Regions from separate parts of the Cupriavidus sp. C3SS-1 genome, predicted to be linked through region 2. Evidence: predicted binding sites of a transcription regulator. Region 2 holds the regulator's gene; each other region holds the start of a gene.
The links. The regulator sigma-54, encoded in region 2, starts transcription at its own class of promoters, with help from an activator protein. The targets are predictions, from matches to a motif close to TGGCANGNAANCTGCTTT.
Positions count from the first base shown of each region.

Region 1: the regulator sigma-54 is predicted to act here: its motif matches at 3,572-3,589, upstream of ACIGJC_RS23360 (GTP cyclohydrolase II).
Region 3: the regulator sigma-54 is predicted to act here: its motif matches at 1,556-1,573, upstream of cydP (cytochrome oxidase putative small subunit CydP).
Region 4: the regulator sigma-54 is predicted to act here: its motif matches at 2,827-2,844, upstream of ACIGJC_RS07585 (phenol hydroxylase subunit).

Region 1 is NZ_CP172700.1:1,578,620-1,584,339, reverse strand. Features, by position in the region: gene ACIGJC_RS23380 (hypothetical protein) at 1-547, shown strand, start outside; gene ACIGJC_RS23375 (amino acid ABC transporter permease) at 617-919, opposite strand; gene ACIGJC_RS23370 (amino acid ABC transporter substrate-binding protein) at 1,112-2,029, opposite strand; gene ACIGJC_RS23365 (acyltransferase family protein) at 2,285-3,376, shown strand; gene ACIGJC_RS23360 (GTP cyclohydrolase II) at 3,649-4,887, shown strand; gene ACIGJC_RS23355 (URC4/urg3 family protein) at 4,884-5,720, shown strand, end outside.
Region 2 is NZ_CP172699.1:394,660-400,379, forward strand. Features, by position in the region: gene hprK (HPr(Ser) kinase/phosphatase) at 1-818, opposite strand, end outside; gene ACIGJC_RS01885 (PTS sugar transporter subunit IIA) at 896-1,351, opposite strand; gene hpf (ribosome hibernation-promoting factor, HPF/YfiA family) at 1,728-2,081, opposite strand; gene ACIGJC_RS01895 (RNA polymerase factor sigma-54) at 2,131-3,609, opposite strand; gene lptB (LPS export ABC transporter ATP-binding protein) at 3,709-4,509, opposite strand; gene lptA (lipopolysaccharide transport periplasmic protein LptA) at 4,539-5,180, opposite strand; gene lptC (LPS export ABC transporter periplasmic protein LptC) at 5,268-5,720, opposite strand, start outside.
Region 3 is NZ_CP172701.1:57,800-63,519, reverse strand. Features, by position in the region: gene fisR (sigma 54-dependent transcription regulator FisR) at 80-1,390, shown strand; gene cydP (cytochrome oxidase putative small subunit CydP) at 1,583-1,777, shown strand; gene ACIGJC_RS28795 (cytochrome ubiquinol oxidase subunit I) at 1,774-3,348, shown strand; gene cydB (cytochrome d ubiquinol oxidase subunit II) at 3,359-4,495, shown strand; gene cydX (cytochrome bd-I oxidase subunit CydX) at 4,514-4,630, shown strand; gene ACIGJC_RS28780 (cyd operon YbgE family protein) at 4,627-4,905, shown strand; gene ACIGJC_RS28775 (sulfite exporter TauE/SafE family protein) at 4,932-5,720, shown strand, end outside.
Region 4 is NZ_CP172699.1:1,639,218-1,644,937, reverse strand. Features, by position in the region: gene ACIGJC_RS07595 (fimbrial protein) at 1-930, shown strand, start outside; gene ACIGJC_RS07590 (sigma 54-interacting transcriptional regulator) at 940-2,562, opposite strand; gene ACIGJC_RS07585 (phenol hydroxylase subunit) at 2,904-3,158, shown strand; gene ACIGJC_RS07580 (aromatic/alkene monooxygenase hydroxylase subunit beta) at 3,206-4,213, shown strand; gene ACIGJC_RS07575 (MmoB/DmpM family protein) at 4,231-4,503, shown strand; gene ACIGJC_RS07570 (aromatic/alkene/methane monooxygenase hydroxylase/oxygenase subunit alpha) at 4,542-5,720, shown strand, end outside.

The sequences.
Region 1 (5,720 bases), on a different replicon from region 2:
GGATCAGGTGCATCAGGTCAATATTGACCGGCGCACGCCTGCCGACCAGACCAGCATTGAAAGCCAGCACGCCGTCATCAACGCGCGAGCGCGCTACGCGCGCATGTTTGGCGAGGCGGCGTTCAAAGGCCGTGGCGTGTTCAACTATGCCGGCATGAGCCTGCGCGAAGGGGCCACGCTCGAAGGCGAGACGTTCGAATCGAGCCTGTCGCTCAAGGTCTATCCGCTCGGCTCCGACGAGGTGGTCAGCACCATGCACGTGCCGCACGCCTCCATCCATATCAGTTCGCGCCAGGTTGGCCGCCGCCAGATGATCAATACCGTCATGGGCCGCAAGGAATGCCTGCCCGTCACCTATGACAAGCGCACGTCGCTAGGGCCGCTGCTGGTGGGGGAGGAAGTCGTGCAGGTCGAACCCACGGTCATGCATATCACCGACTGGTACTGTCCGGCCGAGGCCTTCGTGTTGCGTACCGAAGTCATGCAGGACGGCAAGGTGCAGCGCATCGACGTGACGGCGATGGAGCAGGATACGCAGGCACCGTAGCCTGCATCACCCCCCAGACGCAAAAAAGCCCGTGCTATGCACGGGCTTTTTTTGCATTGGTGCCGGGTATCAGCTGGCCGGTGCCGCTGGAGCCGCCTTCTTCTTGGCCTTGGTCTTGGACTTCTTGGCCGGCTTCTTGGCGTCCGGAGCCGGAGCGTCGGTCAGGTCGCTGCGCGTGCTCTTGTTGGCGCCCTGGCTGTACGGATCAAACTTGTCACCGGACTTGGCGCCCTCGGTGTACGGGTCGAATTTCTGACCAGACTTGGCGCCCTGCGTATACGGGTCGAACTTCTTGCCACCCGTTTGCGCCTGGGCGGCTACAGCAGCCGTGCCCAATGCGAGCACGATGGCAGTCGCAACGAACTTGTTCATGATTTCTCCTGAGTCCAGCCTGGTTATGCCACCCCGTTGGGCGGTTCTTCTCGGTTGCCCCTCTGGCGGGGACAACCGGTTTCAGTGTCGCCAAGCTATCGCCACGCTGTCAACTTGGTACCTACCCGGCGGTAAGCATTCATGGAAACCATGGATTGCCGTATCCGTGCGCCTATGCCGGAAATCACGGCGTCACTCCGTGGTGGTGTCGGACGGGTGCTTCCATGCCTCCCGCACCTGGTTCGACGGGGCCAGGGCGAGGTTGATGTTGCGGCTGCCGATGGGTTGCTGGAACCAGCGCTTCTGCAGAGACGCGATGCCCGGACCCGCGAACGTGGTGGCCAGGGTCTGGTCGACGACCTGTTTCCATTCCGGATCGGCCTTCGACATCATCAGTGCGTTCTGCTCGGTCGAAAGGGCGGGGCCGACGATCACCCACTGAGCCGGGTCCTTGGCGCGTGCGCGCAGGCCGGCAAGCAGGACGTCGTCCATCACGAAGGCTTGTGCGCGACCCGATTCCAGCAGCAGGAACGATTCGCCATGGTCCTTCGCGTAAATGTCGCGATAACCGTATTGTTGCTTCATGTGCCGCACATGGCGGTCGCCGGTCGAGCCGGCGCTGGTGACCACGGTCTTGCCGCGCAGGTCCTCGAACGACTGGATGCCGGAGTCGGCCCGCACCAGCATGCGCACGGTCGAGACGTAATGCGACACGCTGAACGCTACCTGCTTCTGCCGCTCCAGCGAGTTGGTATTGGGGGCGCAGTCCAGGTCCACCAGGCCATTGACCATTGCGGGGAAGCGGTTCTGCGGCGTGAGCGGCATCCAGCGCACCTTCAGGTCCTTCAGGCCCAGTTTCTGGCGGGTTGCTTCGGCTACGCGCAGGCACAGGTCGACCGCATAGCCGGCCGGCTTGCCCTTGTCATCGGCGAACGAGAACGGCAGTGCGGACTCGCGATAGCCGAGCACGATGGTGCCGCTGTCGCGGATCTTGTCGAGCACCGGACTTTCGGCGCGGGCGCCGAGCGGGGCGAGTGTGGCCAGCGACAGCAGCAGGGCGGCCAGGGGACGGAACAGCTTGCGAGGAGCGAACGAGCGGGCGAACGACATAGGGTGCGGGGAAGGCGTAGTCACGCCAGTTGCAGCAAAACCGGAAGGGTATACCCGCGCTCTGCCTGGAGGAACGACAACTTTTTCATAAGCAAATGCTTCGCCGTTAAGACATTGAACATGGCGATTCCGAAAAAGGCATACCTCGGTGATTTGTGTAACGATTACTCAAATTGTGACAAATGAGGCGCAAACAGATGCCGGGAAGGCGGTAAAATCGCCCCCATCGCATTTGTAACGTTCTTATAACAATCAATGAGCCCCCGTCCTTCGCGCCTCGCGTGCATTGACGCCCTCAAGGCCGTCAGCTCGCAACTGATCGTGCTCCATCACCTGGCGTTCTACGGCCCCATGTCCGATTCGGCCTATTCGCTGGCGCCGGATGTCCTTGACTGGCTGTCGCAATACGCCCGCATCGCGGTGCAGGTCTTCCTGGTGGTGAGCGGTTTCCTGGCGGCACGCAGCCTTGCGCCACAGGGCAGGCTGGTGATCCGGCAGCATCCGTTGACCGCGGTCTGGCGCCGCTACCAGAAGCTGGTCACGCCGTATGCGGCGGCGATCCTGGTCAGCATTGCGGGGGCTGCCATTGCGCGGACGTGGATGGTCCATGACTCGATCCCCGCGCCGCCGCACCTGATGCAGTTCCTTGCCCATGTGCTGCTGCTCCATAACGTGCTGGATGTCGATGCCTTGTCGGCGGGCGTCTGGTACGTGGCGATCGACCTGCAGCTGTTCGCGCTGCTGGTGACGGCGCTGTGGCTGGCGCGCAGCGTGTCGGGCCAGGGTGCCCAGGCGGGCGTGGTCGTGGTGTCGGCTCTGGCGGTGGCCTCGTTGTTCTGGTTCAACCGCGATGCCGGGTGGGATATCTGGGCGGTGTATTTCTTCGGTGCCTACGGCATGGGCACGCTGGCGTACTGGGCCTCCAATGCCGAACGGTCGGCCATTCCGCTCCTGTTGCTGGGGGCGCTTGGGCTCGCGGCACTGATCGTCGATTTCCGGCTGCGGATCGCGGTGGCGCTGGCCACGGCATTGCTGCTGGCGGTGGCCAGGCGCGGCGGCTGGCTTGAAAGCTGGCCGCGCGCGGCGGTGGTGGGCTTCTTTGGCCGGATCTCCTATTCGGTGTTCCTTGTGCATTTCCCGGTCTGCCTGATTGTGAACGCGGTGGTTTCCCGCCTGGCGCCGGGGAACCCGGTGCTCAACGCGCTGGGCATGCTGTTCGCCTGGCTGGCGAGCAATGTTGCCGGAACCTTGTTTTACCGCTATGTAGAAAGTGCCAGTCCGTTCGCCGCGCTGCGTGCGCTCGTGCCGGGCGGCCGCCGTGGCGCGCCGAAGGAATCGACCACCTGACCCTGGGGCCGGACCGCCGCACTCCCGCGCGGACCGCAACGGACATCAGCGGCACGTAGCCATCCCGGCACGTGCCGCTTTTTCGTGGTGCGTGCGCGCCGCGCGCGGCGATACCGCTTGCCCGTTCATGGTGCGGCGCGCGACCGTTGCCCGCGTGCGACGGCCCACGCAAGGGACGGCAACGGGCATTGGGGATGGCATGGAGATTGCCTAGTATGGAAGCGTAAACCTGACCGTTTGGTCAGGATTCCATCATGGAATCGAGGGCTGTCATGTCCGACCATATCGTCCTGACTTCGCACGCGCGCCGCGACAAACCGGCCGAGCCGATTCACTGGGGAGCGCCAACGGCAGCGGAACGCGGCCCGGTGATTGCGAGCCTGACGGACCCCGAGCGGCGCAATGTGATTGGCACGCATTCGGGCGCCTATGCCATCTACCGGGCGCTGGCCGTGGCTTCGGGCCGCCTTCAGCGCGACCACCGGCCGGACCTGACCGATACCGCGCCGGCCGAGGCAATCGGCCCGCACCCGCAGTGGGCGGATGCGGACAAGATTGTCTCGCTCGACCCATGGGGCCATCTCGTTTCCAGTGTCTTTGCCGACCGTATCGCCGCGGGCGTGGACATCCGCCCGACCATCGCCGTGACGCGCGCGCACATCAACATGCCGGAGCTGGCCTCGGCGATTGCGGCGGGGCGGCTCAGGCCTGATGGCGACATCCTCCACGCCAACGGCGACGTGAAGGTCACCAAGGCGGCAGTGGATCCGGTCTGGTACCTGCCCGGGCTCGCGCGCCGTTTCGATATCAAGGAAACCGTGCTGCGGCGCAGCCTGTTCGAGCAGACCAGCGGCATGTTCCCCGAGCTGGTGACGCGGCCCGACCTGAAGGTATTCCTGCCGCCGATCGGCGGCATGACGCTCTATTTCTTCGGCGATATCGCCAAGCTCGGCAAGCCCGACACCCACGTGGCCTGCCGCGTGCATGACGAGTGCAACGGCTCGGACGTGTTCGGCTCCGACATCTGCACCTGCCGCCCCTACCTCGCGCATGGCATTGAGGTTTGCATCGACATGGCCCAGCAAGGGGGCGTAGGCTTGGTGGTCTATAACCGGAAGGAAGGACGCGCGCTGGGCGAGGTGACCAAGTTCCTGGTCTATAACGCCCGCAAGCGCCAGGTCGGCGGCGACCGCGCCGAGACCTACTTCGCGCGCACCGAGTGCGTGGCCGGTGTGCAGGACATGCGCTTCCAGGAACTGATGCCGGATGTCTTCCACTGGCTCGGTATCCGGCGCATCGACCGCTGGGCGTCGATGAGCAACATGAAGCACGGTGCGCTGGTGGCCCAGGGTATTGAAGTGGTCGAGCAGGTGGCCATACCCGAAGCACTGATCCCGGCGGACGCGCGCGTGGAAATCGACGCCAAGGTGGCGGCCGGCTATTTCACGCACTACACGCCGCCTGACGCCAACGAACTCGCCCTGGCAAAGGGCAGGGGGTTGAACGAATGAGCACGTATCCCGAAGCGGACCGGCCGGGCGGATCGACCGACGGCCACGGCAGCGGCTGGTACAGTCCGGTGCCGGCGGGGCATCCGGCTGCAGCGCTGCTTTGTGCCGAGGCGGTCCGCACGCATTGCGCGGCCGTCACCGAGCACGTGGCGGCCGGCCAGTCCGAACTGTTCACCTGGCATCCCGACCGGGTCCATGCGATCGCGGACTATGTCGCCAGCACCATCCGCCAGCGCTATCCGGACCTGCGCGTGCCGTACCACAGCCGCTGGCGCCACTTCGAAAGCGGCGGCTCCGGCGAGCGGCTCGACCGCTGGCAGATCCTGTGCGAGCGCGCCGCGCTGAGCGGCCCCGAGCACCGCGAGGACCGCGCCCGGATCGGCATCGACCTGGTCATTCCCAGCGTGCTGCTGGATGCCGGTGCCGGCCCCGACTGGCGCTACCGCGATCCGGCCAGCGACCTGATCCTGACCCGCTCGGAAGGGCTCGGCGTGGCCAGCTTCGACCTGTTCGCGCGCGGCGGCTTTTCGGCCGAGCCGGGCGATCCGCTGCGCGCCGATGCCGAGCGGCTGATGCGCATCGACGCCTCGACCATCGCCACGGCCTTCCAGGTTGCACAGCACAATCCGCTGGTGGGCCTGGAAGGGCGCGCCGGGCTGCTGCGCCGCCTGGGTGAAGTCATGCAGGCCACGCCAGCCGTGTTCGGCTCGCCGGCGCGCCTGGGCAACCTGTTCGACTACCTGAAGGCCAATGCGGTCGATGACCGTATCGAGGCGAGCTTCATCCTGAGGACGCTGCTGGTGGCGCTCGGTCCGGTCTGGCCGGGGCGGGTG
Region 2 (5,720 bases):
GCCACCTGGATCTTGACCATATGGATCGGCAAGCCCAGTACGTCGAGGTACTGTGAATCGAGCGGCAGCCGTTCGAACTCGCCATCATTGCGGCGCACCAACTGGACCACCAGCTTCATCTTCATCTTCCGCCGCACGGCGGTCTCGCCGAAGATGGTCTTGATGTCGAGCAGGCCCAGGCCACGTACTTCGAGCAGGTTCTGCAGCAGCGGCGGACAGCGGCCTTCAATGAAATCCGGTCCCAGGCGCACGAAATCCACCGCGTCGTCGGCCACCAGGCCGTGGCCGCGCGAGATCAGCTCCAGGCCGAGTTCGCTCTTGCCCAGGCCAGACTCGCCCATGACCAGCACGCCCATGCCGAGGATGTCGAGGAACACGCCGTGCATGGTCACGCGCGGCGCGGAGATTCGCGACAGGTACAGCCGCAGGTGGTCGATGACCGCCGCCGAGGAAACCGGCGTGGTGAACAGCGGCGTGGACGAGCGCGTGCAGCGCAGTTCCAGGTCCGGCGGCGGCTCCATGCCGTCGGCCACGACCAGGAACGGCGGCTCGAGCAGGATCAGCTCGCCCATCTGGCGCTTGCGGGTCTCGTCGTCGAGGCGCTGGTAATAGGTGATTTCGGGCTTGCCGAGCACCTGGATCCGGTTCGGGTGGATCAGGTTCAGGTGGCCGACCAGGTCCGCGGCCGAGGTGGCCTCGCGGGCAAACTCCACGTCGAAGGCGCGATCCGCACCCTCCAGGCCAGCCACCCACGAGAGTTTGATGTCGGCTGCGTTGTCGTCGAAGATCGACTGGGAGGTGACGCCGGTGAGTTCCATGCGTGATGACTTTCGGGGCGGGGGGGACTGTGCCGGACTTTACGATTGTCCGGTCTGTTGCCAGCCCAGGGGAGGGGTCAGGGATGCCACTGCGTCAGAAGTTCATGGACCGCGTCCGGCGTGGCCAGGGTTGCCAGGCCTTCGCGCATGTCGCGATCCGACAGCAATTGGGCGATTTCGGAAAGAATCTCGAGATGCTGCTGCGTAGCCTGTTCCGGCACCAGCAGGAAGATCAGCAGCGAGACGGGCTTGCCATCCGGCGATTCGAACGGGATCGGCTCGGCCAGCCGCATGAAGGCAGCCAGCGGTTGCTTCAGCCCCTTGATGCGCCCGTGCGGAATGGCCACGCCCGCGCCCAGACCGGTCGAACCCAGGGACTCGCGCGCGAACAGGTTGTCGGTCACGGTCGCCCGCGCCACGCCATGGTTGTTCTCGAATAGGAGCCCGGCTTGCTCGAATACACGCTTCTTGCTGGTGACGCTGACGTCGAGATTGATGTTGCCGGGTGGCAGCAGTTTGGCCAAACGATTCATGGGCGATGCGAGGATTTCAGTTAGCAGGCAGATCGGACTGCTCAGCCCGGAAACGAAGTGGGGCCGGGTTGCGGCCACGCCATGGCTTACCAAGCGTTCGGCCATTATAGAGCAGCGTCTCCCCTGTTCTTGTGCAATGCAGCGCCCTGTATGGCCTGGTCCGTGCTGGCGCCGCCACACCTGGGTACGGTGCTCGCGCCGGAGTCGCTACGCGCTATGTCTTGGAGAGCATACACCGTGCTGCGCCAGTTGCGAACACTTGTGTCCAGGACACGCGCAAGGCCAGGGCTACAGATGCAAAAAAGCCGCGCTACATGGCGCGGCTTGCTTTATCAGTCCTGTTTTCAGTGCCCAGCCTTGCGACTGGCAGGCTTGATTATTGCTGCTGTAGTTGAGCCTCGGCCATCTGGTACTTGACCGCTTCACGGTCGTGGCCTTGCACGCGATCCTTGTAGCGAATCACCTGGCGGTCCAGCTTGTCGACGAGTGCGTCGATGGCCGCATACAGGTCTTCGTGATGGGCTTCCACAAAAATGTCCTTGCCCCGAAGGTGCAAATTGATTTCCGCGTACTGACGCCTGTCCTTTTCCTTGTGATTGTCGACTGAGAGTAGCACGCTGACGCCAATGACTTGATCGAAATGCCTGACGATACGCTCCAGCTTCGTTTCCACGTACTCACGCAGCGGAGGCGTGATGTCCAGGTGGTGTCCACTGATCTTGAAGTTCATAGCGCTTCTCCTTCTGAAAGAGCTGCACCAGGCAGGCGGTGCAACTCGGCTACAAAGTCTTGCGGAGATTGACAGCAGGGATCTTCAGGGCTTCGCGATACTTGGCGACGGTACGGCGCGCGACAACGAAGCCTTGTTCACCCAGCAATTCGGCAATTCGGCTGTCGGAAAGAGGACTCCTCGGGTCTTCGGCTCCTATAAGTTGCTTGATCAAGGCGCGGATCGCCGTTGAAGAAGCCGCCCCACCGGTTTCGGTGGAAACGTGGCTGCCAAAAAAGTACTTCAGTTCGAAAGTACCCATCGGCGTTGCCATGTATTTATTGGTCGTCACCCGGGATATGGTTGACTCGTGTAATCCCAGTGTATCGGCAATCTCCCGCAAAACCAAGGGGCGCATCGCGATTTCCCCGTGCGTGAAGAAGTTCTTCTGACGCTCGACAATCGCCTGCGAAACTCGCAGGATCGTGTCGAACCTTTGCTGGATATTCTTGATCAGCCAGCGCGCTTCCTGCAGCTTTTGCTGCAGCCCCGCGGCACCGGATTCACCCTTGGCGCCGCGCAGGATCTGCGCGTACATGTCGTTGATGCGCAGGCGCGGCATCACATCCGGATTGAGCTGCGCGATCCAGCCGCCGCCGCTTTTGCGCACGAATACGTCAGGCACCACGAAGTCCGCTTCGGGGCGGCTGTATGCGTGGCCTGGGTAGGGCGCGAGCGAGCGGATCAGTTCATGCGCGGCCTTGAGCGCCGCTTCATCCACCTGCAGTGCTTTTTTCAGGCGCGTGTAATCGCGTACGGCAAGCAGTTCGAGGTGATGGTTGACGATCGAGAGCGCCAGTTCGCGCTGCGGATGCTGCAGCCGGCGCAGCTGCAGGCTCAGGCATTCGGCCGCATTGCGCGCGCCCACGCCGGGCGGGTCGAAGCTTTGCAGCAGCGTGAGGATCGCCTGCAGTTCGTCGACCTCGAATTCGAGTTCCTCGGGCAACTCAGAGCAGATCTCGTCGAGCGACGCGCTCAGGTAGCCATCGTCGTCGAGCGATTCGATCAGGAAGATCGCCAGGCCCTTGTCGCGAGTCGAGATCTTCAGCGGCGCGAGCTGCTCCATCAGGTGTTCGCGCAAGGTGGGTTCGGCGTCGCGCAGCTGCATGGGCGTCTTCTCGTCGTCCTCGCCCTGCGGGCGCCGCGCGAAATCGTCCAGGCTCCAGTCGCTGCCGTAATCCTCGCTACCGCTGTCGCTATAGCTCTCATCCTCGCTGCCCGGGCTGCTGGGGTTCGCGTCGCTGTTGCCCTGCGGTTCGGCCGGTGCGGGCGCGGGTGCGCTCTGCAGGTTGACCGAGCCATCGGCCGCCACGCGCAGCGGGCTGTCGATCCAGTCGTTTTCGCGCTCCAGCAGCGGGTTTTCCGTCAAGGCCTGCTCGACTTCCTGCTGCAGCTCAAGCGTAGAAAGTTGCAGCAGCCGGATCGACTGCTGCAGTTGCGGCGTGAGTGCCAGATGTTGGGAGAGACGGAGCTGTAGCGACGGTTTCATGCGACCTATTCTATGCGCATCCAACCGATGTTGGAACGGAAATTGCTATCGCTGATGCTGCCTGATCGTCTCTGCCAAGCCCACCTGCCGCCCCCGGCTTCACATGCGGAAGTTCTCGCCCAGGTAGACGCGGCGCACCGACTCGTTGGCGATGATTTCGTCGGGCTGGCCCGATGCGAGTACGGTGCCTTCGCTGATGATGTACGCGTGGTCGCAGATGCCAAGCGTCTCGCGCACGTTGTGGTCGGTGATCAGCACGCCGATGTTGCGTGCCTTCAGGAAGCTGACGATGCGCTGGATTTCGCCGACGGCGATCGGATCCACGCCGGCGAACGGTTCATCAAGCAGGATGAAGCGCGGCGAGGACGCCAGCGCGCGGGCGATTTCCACGCGGCGGCGCTCGCCGCCCGACAGCGACAGCGCGGGGTTGTTGCGCAGGTGGGCGATCTGCAGGTCGTCCAGCAGCGTATCGAGGCGGCTGTCGATCTCGGCCTTCGGCAGCGGCTTGCCGTTGACCAGCTGCAGCTCCAGCACCGCGCGGATGTTCTCTTCCACATTGAGCTTGCGGAACACCGACGCTTCCTGCGGCAGGTAGGACAGGCCCATGCGCGCGCGCTCGTGGATGGCCAGGCCGCTTATGTGCTGGCCGTCGAGCACGATATCGCCCTCGTCCAGCGCGACGAGGCCCACGATCATGTAGAACGACGTGGTCTTGCCCGCGCCATTGGGGCCGAGCAGGCCCACCACCTCGCCGCTCTTCACCTCGAGCGACACGTCCTTCACCACCGTGCGAGACCCGTAGCGCTTCTTCAGGTGGCGCACGACCATCGTGCTGCTGTCGGCACGGGCGTCGGGAGCGGCGGAAGCGGGCGTGGGGGCGAGCATTGCGGTATCGGTCATGGTGGCGGTGATGCGTTCGGGCGCGTGATTCAGGGCTTGCTGGACGGCGCGGGTGCCGACTTCAAGTCGAGGGGCGGGCTGGCGGCCGCACCGCTGGCCTCCTGGCGCGGCGAGAGCACGGCGCGCACGCGTCCCGACGGATTGCCGGCCGACGTGTTGTCGCCGCCGCCGGCGGCGGTGTAGAACTCGTTGCGGCTGTCATAGGTCAGGACCGCGCCGCGGATCTCGTCGACCAGCTTGGCGCCCTGCAGCCGCGCCATGCGCGCGTGGCCGATCAGCTTGGACAGTTCCTGCTTGCCGTCGTATTCGATGCGGTCGCCCCAGCCGTCCATGTACTCGTCCACGCCTTCACGCTTCTGGCGGATATAGGCCTGCTTGCCGCCCTTGGCCGTGGCCACCGCGTACTGGTAGCCCTGGGGGTCGGTGCGGATCTCGGCCGCATCCGACTTCAGCACCATGGTGCCCTTGGTCAGGACCACGTTGCCGGTCAGCGTGTAGATCTGCTTGACGTCGTCGTAGCTGGCGTTGTCGGCTTCCAGGACCAGCGGTTTGTCCCGGTCCGCGCGTTCGGCATGGGCGCCCAGCGGCGCCAGCGCGGCAATCGCGGTGGCCACGGCCAGCAGCAGCGGGGCGGCGCGCCGGCGGGACAGGGTCGTCAGGGAAGCAATCATGTTGGCAAGGGTCGCAGGAAAGCGGAAGGTCGGGCGCGATGCTCAGGTCCGCGGTGCCGCCCGGTCGGGCGCGGGCGGCTGTTGTTGTCAGGATCCCGGAGTCCGGGTGGGCGCACCGGTGATGATGGTGCCGCGTACGTTGCCCAGCAATTGTACTTCGCGGGTAACGTTGTTGAAGATCAGCCCGTTGGCGGTCATGACCGACGGGCCGCGCGTGAGCTTCACGGCCTTGTCGGTCTTGACGATGTCGTCATTGACCAGGACCTGGAAGTACTCCGACGCGGCCGTCATGAGCGGGTCCTTCGCGGCATCGGCGCCCTTTTGCCGCTCGATGTAGCCGTTGCCATACAGGTCGATCACCGAGCCTTCGGCATTCATGCGGCCGCGATCGGCGCGGGCGGTGACCGGCGGACGCTCGGGCTGGTAGGCGCGCATGGCGGGACGGGTGAACTCGTAGGTCTGGTCGTCGTCGAAGTGGACCATCTTGTCGCCGGTGAAGCGCATCTTGGTGCTGCCGTCCTGCGCGAGCTCGGTGGCGGA
Region 3 (5,720 bases), on a different replicon from region 2:
ACTTGGCAGTGATGGCAGGATTTGACAGAATGGCGCGTCCCCCGAAGCCGCCCCACGCAAGCCCCTCCCCACGCCCCTCATGGATCGCCAAGCCACTCTCCAGGCTCTCCTGTCCTACCTGGAGCAGGAAAGCCAGCCGATGATCGTCCTCGATACGGACTACCGCATCCTGGCCGCCAACACTGCCTACCGCCGACAGTACGGTGCCGTCGAGCGCCCCTACCTCGGTCAGCACTGCTACCGGATTTCGCATGGCTATGACGTACCGTGCGACCAGGCCGGGGAACATTGCCCGATGCGCAAGGCGTTCGAGACGCGGGGTCCGGACCGCGTTCTGCACATCCACCACACGCCGCGCGGTCCGGAACATGTGAACGTCGAACTGCGCCCGATCCTTGACGAGGACCAGCAGGTCGTTGCCTATGTCGAGCGCCTGAGCACGGTGCGCAGTGCATCGGCCCGTCCGAGCGCGGAGGGGCTGGTCGGCCGCTCGGAGGCGTTCAACACCGCGCTGGAGGCCGTGCAGCGCGTAGCGCCTTCTTCGCTGCCGGTCCTCCTGCTCGGCGAATCCGGCACCGGCAAGGAAATGTTCGCGCGTGCGGTGCACGAGGCCAGCAGCCGCGCCAGCGGGCCGTTCGTCGTGGTGGACTGCTCCGGCCTTACCGAGTCCCTGTTCGAGAGCGAGCTCTTCGGTTACGAGAAGGGCGCATTCACGGGGGCGATCACGCGCAAGCCGGGCCTGGTCGAAACCGCCGATGGCGGCACGCTGTTCCTTGACGAAATGGGCGATGTGCCACTGTCGATGCAAGTCAAGCTGCTGCGGCTGATCGAGTCCGGCACCTACCGCCGCGTGGGGAGCGTGGAAACGCGGCGGGCAGACTTCCGGCTGGTCGCGGCCACGCACAAGCCGCTGGAGCAGATGGTCAGCCAGGGGCTGTTCCGGCAGGACCTGTATTTCCGGATTGCCGCGTTCCCCATCCATCTGCCGGCGCTGCGCGAGCGGCCCGACGACATTCCGCTGCTAGCCGAGTCGATCCTGCAGCGCGGGGGCGGGCCCAGGGACCAACTCCACCTGAGCGCGGACGCGCTGGCACGGATGCGCGCGTACCACTGGCCGGGAAATATCCGCGAGCTGCGCAACGTGCTCGATCGCGCTCGCCTGTACGCCGATGACGGCGTCATCCGTGCCAAGGATCTCCCGCCAGGACTGGGGGAAGCGGGCATGGCGCCGGCCGCGCATCGCCGCATGGCAGACGCCCGGGAGACCGACGACGAGGCGCTGCGCAAGCAGGTCCGCCAGTTCCGGGGCACACGGCGTGAACTTGCCCGCACCCTTGGCATGAGCGAGCGCACGCTCTACCGCCGGCTACGGGAACTGGGCATCGGCTGATCCGCCCGAGCCGGTCGCACCGTCGTTTTCCTGCCAGATCACTGCCATTCACTGCCGCCGCTGGCAGCGGTGACATCTGCCTGACAGTCGAGGCAGCCGGGCACCTGCGTCCGCTGCGCGGGGCAACTCTTTGTTTTGCTTGCCCTTTTTGTCAACGCGTCGGCGTGGCACGGAACTTGTTTATGTGTCGTCATGAACGCTTCCGATCAAAACCTGCTGCGTCACCTGGGCTGGGTCCTGGCCATCAAGCTACTGCTGCTGCTGGGGCTCTGGCTGGCCTTCATCGCCGGACAGCGCGTACCGGTCGACGCCGCCTCTGCCTCCGCGCACCTGCGCGCCGCACCCACGGTGTCCAGCATCCCTCGCCTGCAAGGAGCCCGTCCGTGATCCCGGAACAACTGGTGGACCTTTCCCGGCTGCAGTTCGCCGCCACCGCTCTCTATCACTTCCTATTTGTCCCGCTCACCCTCGGCATGGTCTGGCTGCTGGTCATCATGGAGACGGTCTATGTCATGACGGGTAACGTGGTCTGGAAGGACATGACCCGCTTCTGGGGCAAGCTGTTCGGCATCAACTTCGCGCTGGGCGTGACTACCGGCATCACGCTCGAATTCCAGTTCGGCACGAACTGGGCGTACTACTCGCACTACGTGGGCGACATCTTCGGCGCGCCGCTGGCCATCGAAGGACTGATGGCATTCTTTCTCGAATCCACGTTCATCGGCCTGTTCTTCTTCGGCTGGGAGCGCCTTTCGCGCGTGCAGCACCTGGTCGTGACCGCCCTGATGGCGCTTGGCACCAACTTGTCGGCGCTGTGGATCCTGATCGCCAATGGGTGGATGCAGAACCCGGTGGGCGCCGAGTTCAACTGGCAGACGATGCGCATGGAGATGACCGACTTCTGGGCCATCGTCTTCAATCCCGATGCGCAGGCCAAGTTCGTGCACACGGTCTCGGCCGGCTATGTCACCGGAGCGATGTTCGTGCTGTCGGTGTCGGCCTGGTACCTGCTGCGCGGGCGCGACGTGGAGTTCGCCAAGCGCAGCTTCCGCGTGGCGGCGGCCTTCGGGCTCGCCAGTGTCTGCTCGGTCATCGTGCTCGGCGACGAAAGCGGCTACACGGTCGGCGAGGCGCAGCAGACCAAGATGGCGGCGATCGAGGCAATGTGGGAGACGGAGCCCGCGCCGGCAGCGTTCAACCTCGTGGCCGGCATCAACGAGAGCGCGCAGCGCAACGACTGGGCGGTGCAGATCCCCTGGGTCATGGGCCTGATCGGCACCCGGTCGGTCTCCCGGGAGATTCCAGGCATCCACGAGATCCAGATGCGCAACCGCGAGCGGATCCTCAATGGCGTCCAGGCGGTCACCGCGCTCGAGACGCTGCGCAGCCACCGTGACGATGCGCACGCGCTGGCGACGCTCAAGCAGCACCAGGCCGACCTTGGCTTCGGTCTCCTGCTCAAACGCTATACGAGCGATGTGCGCCAGGCTACGCCGGCCATGATCGATCGCGCCGTGCGCGACACCATTCCTCGCGTCACACCGATGTTCTGGGCGTTCCGTGCCATGGTGGGCCTGGGTTTCGCGATGCTGGCACTGTTCGCCCTGTCGTTCTGGACCACGCTGAAGGGACGGTTCCGCTCGCGCCTGTGGCTGCTGCGCTGGGCAATCTGGATGCTGCCCGCGCCATGGCTGGCCTGCGAGCTGGGCTGGTTCGTCGCCGAGTACGGCCGCCAGCCGTGGACCATCTACGGCGTCCTGCCCACGCACCTCAGCGTTTCCACGTTGAGCGTCACCAGTCTGTATGGGTCGCTGGCCGGATTCGTCGGCTTCTACACCGTCCTGCTGATCGTCGAGGTCTACCTGATGGTCAAGTTCGCGCGGCAGGGGCCCGGCAGTCTCGGTACCGGGCGCTACCAGAACGAGCCGGTCCACGCCCACGCCCACGCGCACGCATAAGGAGATTCGCATGTTTGACTACACGACCCTGAAGCTGGTCTGGTGGCTTCTGGTGGGGGTCCTGCTTGTCGGCTTTGCCATCATGGACGGGCACGACATGGGCGTCGGCACGTTGTTGCCCTTCATCGGCCGCAGCGACGAAGAGCGACGCGTCGTCATCAACACGGTCGGCCCGCACTGGGACGGCAACCAGGTTTGGTTCATCACTGGTGGAGGAGCCATCTTCGCGGCCTGGCCGCTGGTCTATGCCACTGCGTTCAGCGGCTTCTACTGGGCCATGCTCGCCGTGCTCTGGGCCTTGTTCTTCCGCCCGGTCGGCTTCGACTACCGGAGCAAGATCCACGACCCGCGCTGGCGCCGCACCTGGGACTGGGGCCTGTTCATCGGAGGGGCCGTGCCGCCGCTGATCTTCGGCGTGGCGTTCGGGAATCTGCTGCAGGGCGTGCCATTCCATTTCGACGCCTACATGGTGTCCACTTACACGGGCAGCTTCTGGGCGCTGCTCAATCCCTTTGCCCTGCTTGCCGGCGTGGTCAGCAGCGCCATGGTCACCATGCATGGCGCCGCGTATCTTGCCCACCGGACGCAGGGGGCGCTGCAGCAGCGCGCGGTCCGCGCCACCGCTTGGGCAGCGCTGGCCATGTGCGTGGCCTTCGTTGCCGCGGGACTGTGGGTCGGCAAGCTGGACGGATACCGAATCGCCTCGGCGATCGAATCGGCCGCCGTCGCGGACCCGACTGCCAAGGCGGTGGTACGCGAGGCCGGTGCCTGGCTGGCCAACTACGCACGCGTGCCCGCGCTGTGGATGCTGCCGGTGCTGGCCGTGGCGGGCGCGCTGGCCGGAGTCTGGCTTCAGCGGCTGGGGCGCACGCTTGCCGCGTTCGTTGCGACGAGCCTGAGCATGACAGGCGTGATCGGCACGGCGGGCGCGAGCATGTTCCCGTTCATCATGCCATCGAGCAGCATGCCGGCCCACAGCCTGACGGTCTGGGACAGCGTTTCCAGCCAGCTGACGCTGACGATCATGCTGTGTGCGACCGTCGTGTTCATGCCCCTCGTGATTGGCTACACATCCTGGGCTTACCGCGTGATGCGCGGCAAGGTGACGGTCGAATACGTCAAGGCCAACGAGCACAGCGCCTACTGATATCAAAGGAGTCTGCGAATGTGGTACTTCAGCTGGGTTCTTGGCGTGGGCTTTGCCGTCCTGCTTGCCGTGATGAACGCCATGTGGGGCGAGAACGAGGAGGCGCGCCGCGCCAGCCGGGAGGAAGACATATGAGTCGGCCGGCGAAGCTGCAACGGCCCGGCATGCACTGGCCGGCCTTGATGGCAGGCGTCGTCATCATGCTTGTCGTCAGTGTTGATCCCCGCTTTCTGATCTCGGCCAATCCTGGCCGCACGCATGTTGCCGCGGCCTTGCTGTGCTGGGCGATGAGCGCGGCACTGGTTCGCGGTGTCGGCTTTGTTCCAGTGCACGCCGTGGCGCGCCGGCTGCTCTCAGGCGGGGCGAGCGCGATGGCGCTGGCCGCTTGCCTCGCGGTGCGATTCGCGTAGCCACCTGATCTTGAGCGAATGAACAGATGGAAAACATTGTTGCCACCAGCGCGGCACTGGGCGCCGTCGTCGGCCTCATCCTCGCGCTCACAGGCGCGGGCGGCGCCATTCTTGCCGTGCCGCTGTTGCTTTTTGTCCTGCACCTGAGCGTGGCGGAGGCGGCACCGGTCGCCTTGCTCGCGGTAGGCCTGTCGGCTGCCGTCGGCGCTTTGCTTGGACTACGTGCCGGCGTCGTGCGCTACCGCGCCGCGCTGCTAATGGCGGTGTCGGGCACGTTGCTCTCGCCCGTTGGCCTGTGGTTTGCCCATCGCCTGCCCAACGGTCCGCTGACGCTGCTCTTTGCCGCCGTGCTGGCGTTCGTGGCATGGCGGATGTTCAGGCAGGCAGCCGGGAACAGGGTGCTGCAGGCAGCCGAAGCCGCTCAATCTACGCAGCCTTGCCGGCTCGACAACCAAACGGGACGCTTTGTCTGGACTGCCTTGTGCACACGTGCCCTCGCGCTGTCGGGCGCAAGCGCAGGCTTTCTATCGGGGCTGCTTGGCGTTGGCGGCGGCTTTGTCATCGTTCCCGCCTTGAAGAAGGCCACCAATGCGCCGCTGCATACCATTGTCGCGACATCCCTGGCGGTCATCACGCTGGTGTCGGCTTCCGGCGTCATCACGACCGCTATTGCCGGACGCATGGACTGGCGGGTCGGCGTGCCGTTCGCCGCCGGTGCGATGCTGGCGATGCTGGGTGGCCGACTGCTCGCGAGCAGGCTGAGCGGCGCAAGGCTGCAGCAAGGTTTTGCCGTGGTCGCAGGCCTGATCGCTATC
Region 4 (5,720 bases), 1.2 Mb from region 2:
ACGCCCGCGATGCCATATCTGCAGGCCGTGGGCGATATGGCGGTAGTGACCACGCTTCCGGTCGGCAGCACCATTCCGGGCACGGTGCGCAACTACACCTTCACAGGGACCTGTACCAACGTCGCGCCATACGTCATTCCAGGCGCGCAAATCGTGGCCTGCTACTACGGGTCCGGCACCGAGGGCCCGAGCGGCGTCTACTCGACCGGGGTTGCCGGGATTGGCATTCGCCTGCGCAACGCGGCAGGGCAGGCCATCAGCAATGCCGCGGGGGTCCGCTGCGACACCCGGGGCGAGGGGCTCGGCAACCTGAATGCCGACATGACGTACGCCATCTCGGTCTCGATCGAGTTCGTCAAGACAGGACCGGTCAGTGGTGGCACGCTGGACGCCACGCAGACCCGCTTCGGCTTTGGCGTCTACGGAGGATCGACCGCCGGTGCCCTGGGCGGCCGCGACGTCAACTACATCGGCTTCAGCGGCAACGTCGTCTCGCGCCCGATCACCTGCAGCGTGACCTATCCTTCGACTGTCACGCTGCCAGCGGTGCGGGCTTCCGATTTGCGTCCCTCCGGTGCAACGGCAGGCACTACACCGTTCACCATCGGCGTCACCTGTGACGCGGTAGCCAATGTCGGCGTCACATTCGACGGTGCGGCCGGCACGCCTGTGCAGGCTGCCGCCTCCGGGGTCCTTGGCCCATCGAATGCCGGAGCGCCGGGAGCGGCTACAGGCGCCGGCTTCCAGATCGTAAGCGGCGGCAGCTATCAGCCCGTGCCGCTGCAGGTGCGCAATCCGCTGGGTAGTATCCAGGCGAATATTCCTGCTTCGTACAACTATGCCGTGCGGTACATCGGCCTGAACAACGGCCTCCCGATAACCGCAGGGACGTTGGCCAGCGCGGCGACCTTCACGTTCGATTACCAGTAGGCCGGCCGTTCACTTCTTCAGCCGATACGCGAGCTGCGGCCGCGTGATCCCCAGCATGCGCGCCGCCGATGACAGGTTGCCGCGCGTCGTGTCGATGGCGAGCTGCATCAGCCGCCCCTCGATCTGCGGCAGCGACACCTGCTGGTCCAGCAGCTTTTGCAGCAGGGCATCGGCGTCCTCGGGCGCTTCGGTGGCCTGCTGCTGGCTGGCGAACAGGTGGGAAATGTCGATCAGCCCCGCCGCGGGCGCGAGCAGCACGCCTCGCTCGATCATGTTCTCGAGTTCACGGATATTGCCGGGCCACTGGTACTGCATCAGCGCATCGCGGGCGCGCTGGCTCAGCCCGCGCACCTGCTTCTGGTAGCGCGCGTTGAAGCGCTGGATGAACGCCTGCGCAAGTTCCGGGATATCCTCGCGCCGTTCGCGCAGGGCCGGGATGGCGACCGGGTAGGTGCTGATCCGGTAGAACAGGTCCGCGCGGAACTGCCCCTGGCGGATCGCCTGTGCCAGGTTGACGTTGGTGGCCGCAATCAGCCGCACATCGATCTTGCGCGTCTCGACCCCGCCAAGCCGCTCGACTTCCGCGTTCTGCAACACACGCAGCAGCTTGACCTGTGCCGACAGCGGCAGGTCGCCGATCTCGTCGAGGAACAGCGTGCCGCCGTGCGCGCGCTCGAAGCGGCCGGGGCGTGACTGCTGTGCGCCCGTGTAGGCGCCTTTCTCGACGCCGAACAGCTCGGATTCGATCAGCTCGTGCGGGATCGCCGCGCAATTCACGGCAATGAACGGCTGCTCGGCGCGCGGGCCGTGGTCGTGCAGCCAGCGCGCGAACATCTCCTTGCCGGCGCCGGTCTCGCCAGTCAGCAGCACGGTGATATGGCTGTCCGCCGCCGCCGACAGCAGGCCGAAGGCTTCGCGGAACGCCGGGGACTGGCCGATCAGGTTGCCCTGGTTGGCGCCGCACAGGGTCTCGCGCAGCGTGCTGACTTCCTGCTGCAGCGTGAGCAGGTCGCTGATGACCGAGTCGGGCTCGAAGTACTTCAGGTAGTCGGGGTCGTCCCAGGCCTCGGCTGGCTTGCCGACGATGCGGCACAGCGCATCGAGGCGGCGCTGGCACTCGGTTTCCTTGTAGATGACCAGCCGGTCCATGAAGGTGCTGCTGTAGCCCGACGCATAGCCGAGCTGCACCCAGCAGCCGCCTTCCTCGCGGCTCAGTTCCTCGTTGTAGGGCGCTTCGCCTTCCCAGGAGTCCTGCCAAAGGAATTCCCCATAGAAGTGGCCGGTGTCGCGATCGATCTCCAGCCGGACCGGATCGACCCGCGTCACGCCTTCCAGCATGTGCAGTTGCGGGCCAAGCAGGAACGCGTCGTTGGGCGAGGTCTCGAGTTCCTCCTTGCGTTCGCGCTTGACCATCTCGGCGTCCCGCATGCCCTGCGCGTAGCCCATGCGGATCAGCAGACCCTTGCCGCGTTCCAGGCCCAGCGTATCGAGGATCTCCTTGCGCAGGTAGCTCAGGGCCTCGGTGTGCATCAGCACCATGCGGGAATCGCCGAGCCGGATCTGTGCGGCCTTGGGGTCGATCGTCAGCAGCGAAGCCAGGTCGAATGGCGGCTGCTTGGGGGGCGCGGTCATCTCCATCTCCAGAATGCCTGCGGGCGCGAATCGATCCGGAGAGGAACGTCCTTGGCCTCGGTTTTTCCGTAGCCTAACACGCGGTTTCGCAAGCCAGGCAAGCGCGGGGATTCCCCGTGGACAGCATGGTGCGTCGCAATATCCGTGGATTTGATCATTTGATGAAAACAGGCTTGATCCCCTCATCAAATCATCAAGCGGGTGCGCCGTGGCAACGCCTTGGAATTTCCCGCAGTCCCTTGTGCCATGCGGCCTGGCAGCCGGTGGCACGGCCTTCGCTATATGTCTCCACACCCGGAACCATGCACACCCACCGATGTGCATCGCAGCAGGAGCGAGACATGACCACACCGTTTTTCCATGCCAACGTCCCGGCCCGCGGACGTGCCCAGCCCTATGTCCGGGTGACCGCGCGCGATGAACACTGGGTCGAGTTCGAGTTCTCGCTCGGCGACCCGGCGCTCTACGTGGAGCTGGTCATGCGCCCCGAACAGTTCTCCGCGTTCTGCGCCACGCAGTGCGCCATCACGGTGTCGCACCTGCTGGGCCGCGCACTGGAATTCGAGCGCGACAAATGGAGCGAAACCGTGGCCTGACGCCGCGGCCGATCCGAACACCACAAGGGAGACAGGAGCAACCCACCATGCAAATCGATATCCGTACCGACAGCGTCAGTCCGATCCGCCAGACCTTCGCCAACCTGCAACGGCGCCTGGGCGCCGACAAGCCGGCCACGCGTTACCAGGAGGCGATGTACGACCTGCAGCCGGAGACCAGCTTCCATTACCGCCCGCTGTGGCAGCCGCAATACGAACTCTACGACGTGCGCCGCACGCAGGTGGTCATGCAGGACTGGTACGCGCTGAAGGACCCGCGCCAGTTCTACTACGGCACGTACGTCAACGCCCGTGCGCGCCAGCAGGACGCGATGGAGAAGAACCTGGACTTCGTCGAGAAGCGCGGCCTGCTGGCATCGCTGCCGGCGCCCCTGCGCGAACTGCTGACGCTCGGCGTGGTGCCGCTGCGCCATGTCGAGTGGGCGGCGAACATGAACAACGCCGCGATCACGGCCTATGGCTACGGCTCGGCCATCACCGAAGCCGCCATGTTCCACACCATGGATCGCCTGGGCATTGCGCAGTACCTGACCCGCATCGGCCTGCTGGTCGGCGACAAGGCCGCGGTCGAAGCCGCCAAGACGGCATGGATGGAAGACCTGGCCTGGCAGCCATTGCGCCATGCGATCGAAGACCTGATCGTGCGTAACGACTGGTTCGAACTGCACGTGGCGCAGAACCTCGTGATGGACGGGCTGCTTTACCCGCTGGTCTACCAGCGCCTGGATGCGCGCCTGTCCGCCGAAAGCCCCGCGTTCTCGCTGGTCACCGACTTCATGACCGCCTGGTATGCCGAGACCACGCGCTGGGTCGATGCAACGGTGAAGGCAGCCGCGCAGGAATCTCCCGCGAATGCCGGCGTGATCGCAGGCTTTGCCTTTGCATGGCTCGACCGCTTCCAGCACGCGCTGGCCCCGCTGGTACGCCGCCTGTTCGCCGGCGAAGCCGATGCGGTGCTTGGTGAAGCGGTTGCCACGCTGGACAAGCGCCTGGCGGGGCTGGGGCTGCTCCGCGTCACCGACGCTGTTGCATGACATCAAGGACGAACGCCATGACCGCACAGATCGTATTCATCGCCCTGCAGGCCAACGAAGAGATGCGTCCCGTGATCGACGCAATCGAGGCCGACAACCCGCACGCCACCATCAACCGCTATCCGGCCATGGTCAAGATCGACGCGCCCGGGCGCCTGGAAATCAACCGCGCCAGCGTGGAAGAGCGCATCGGCCGCGCGTGGGACGTGCAGGAACTGCAGCTCGGCCTGATTTCGCTGGCCGGCAATATCGACGAAAGCGAAGACCAGTTCGTACTGGCGTGGCACTGAGCCGAAAGTTGAACAGCAAGAACACTGGAGACAAGGATATGACCACCGCCACTGCAATCGCCACCGCCGCGCGGCAGGCTACCAGCCCCAAGCTGTCGCTCAAGGAGAAGTACGCGATCCTCACGCGCGACCTCGGCTGGGAAACCACCTATCAGCCCATGGATGCCGTATTCCCGCACGACAAGTTCGAAGGCATCGTGATCCATGACTGGGACGGCTGGGAAGATCCGTTCCGCCTGACCATGGATGCGTACTGGAAATTCCAGTCCGAGAAGGAGCGCAAGCTGTACGCGATCATCGACGCGTTCCAGCAGAACAACGGCCAGCTCAATGTCAGCGACGCGCGCTACGTCAACGCGCTCAAGCTGTTCCTGACAGGCGTGTCGCCGCTGGAGTATGCCGCGCACCGCGGCTTTGCCATGGCCGGGCGCACGCTGCGCGGCGTGGGCGCGCGCGTGGCGTGCCAGATGCAGTCGATCGACGAGCTGCGCCACTGCCAGACCCAGGTCCACACCATCAGCCACTACAACAAGTACTTCAACGGCTTTTCCGACTGGCGCCACCTGCATGACCGGCTGTGGTACCTGTCGGTGCCGAAGTCGTACTTCGAAGACGCCATGACGGCGGGGCCGTTCGAGTTCATCACGGCGATCTCGTTCTCGTTCGAGTACGTCCTGACCAACCTGCTGTTCATGCCCTTCATGTCGGGCGCCGCCTACAACGGCGACATGGCCACGGTGACCTTCGGCTTCTCCGCGCAGTCCGATGAATCGCGCCACATGACGCTCGGGCTCGAAGTGGTGAAGTTCATGCTGGAGCAGGACCCGGCCAACCGTCCGATCATCCAGAAGTGGATCGACAAGTGGTTCTGGCGCGGCTACCGGCTGCTGACGCTGGTGGCGATGATGATGGACTACATGCTGCCCAGGCGCGTGATGAGCTGGAAGGAAGCCTGGGAAATCTACTTCGAGCAGAACGGCGGCGCGCTGTTCGCCGACCTGGCGCGCTACGGCATCCGCATGCCCAAGTATCACGAGCAGGCCGCGAAGGAGAAGGACCACCTGTCGCACATCGCCTGGTCGATCTTCTACAACTTCAACCACGCCGCAGCGATCCACACCTGGGTGCCGGAGGCGTCCGAAATGACGTGGTTGGCCGAGAAGTATCCCGACAGCTTCGACCGGCACTACAAGCCGCGCTTCGATTACTGGCAGCAG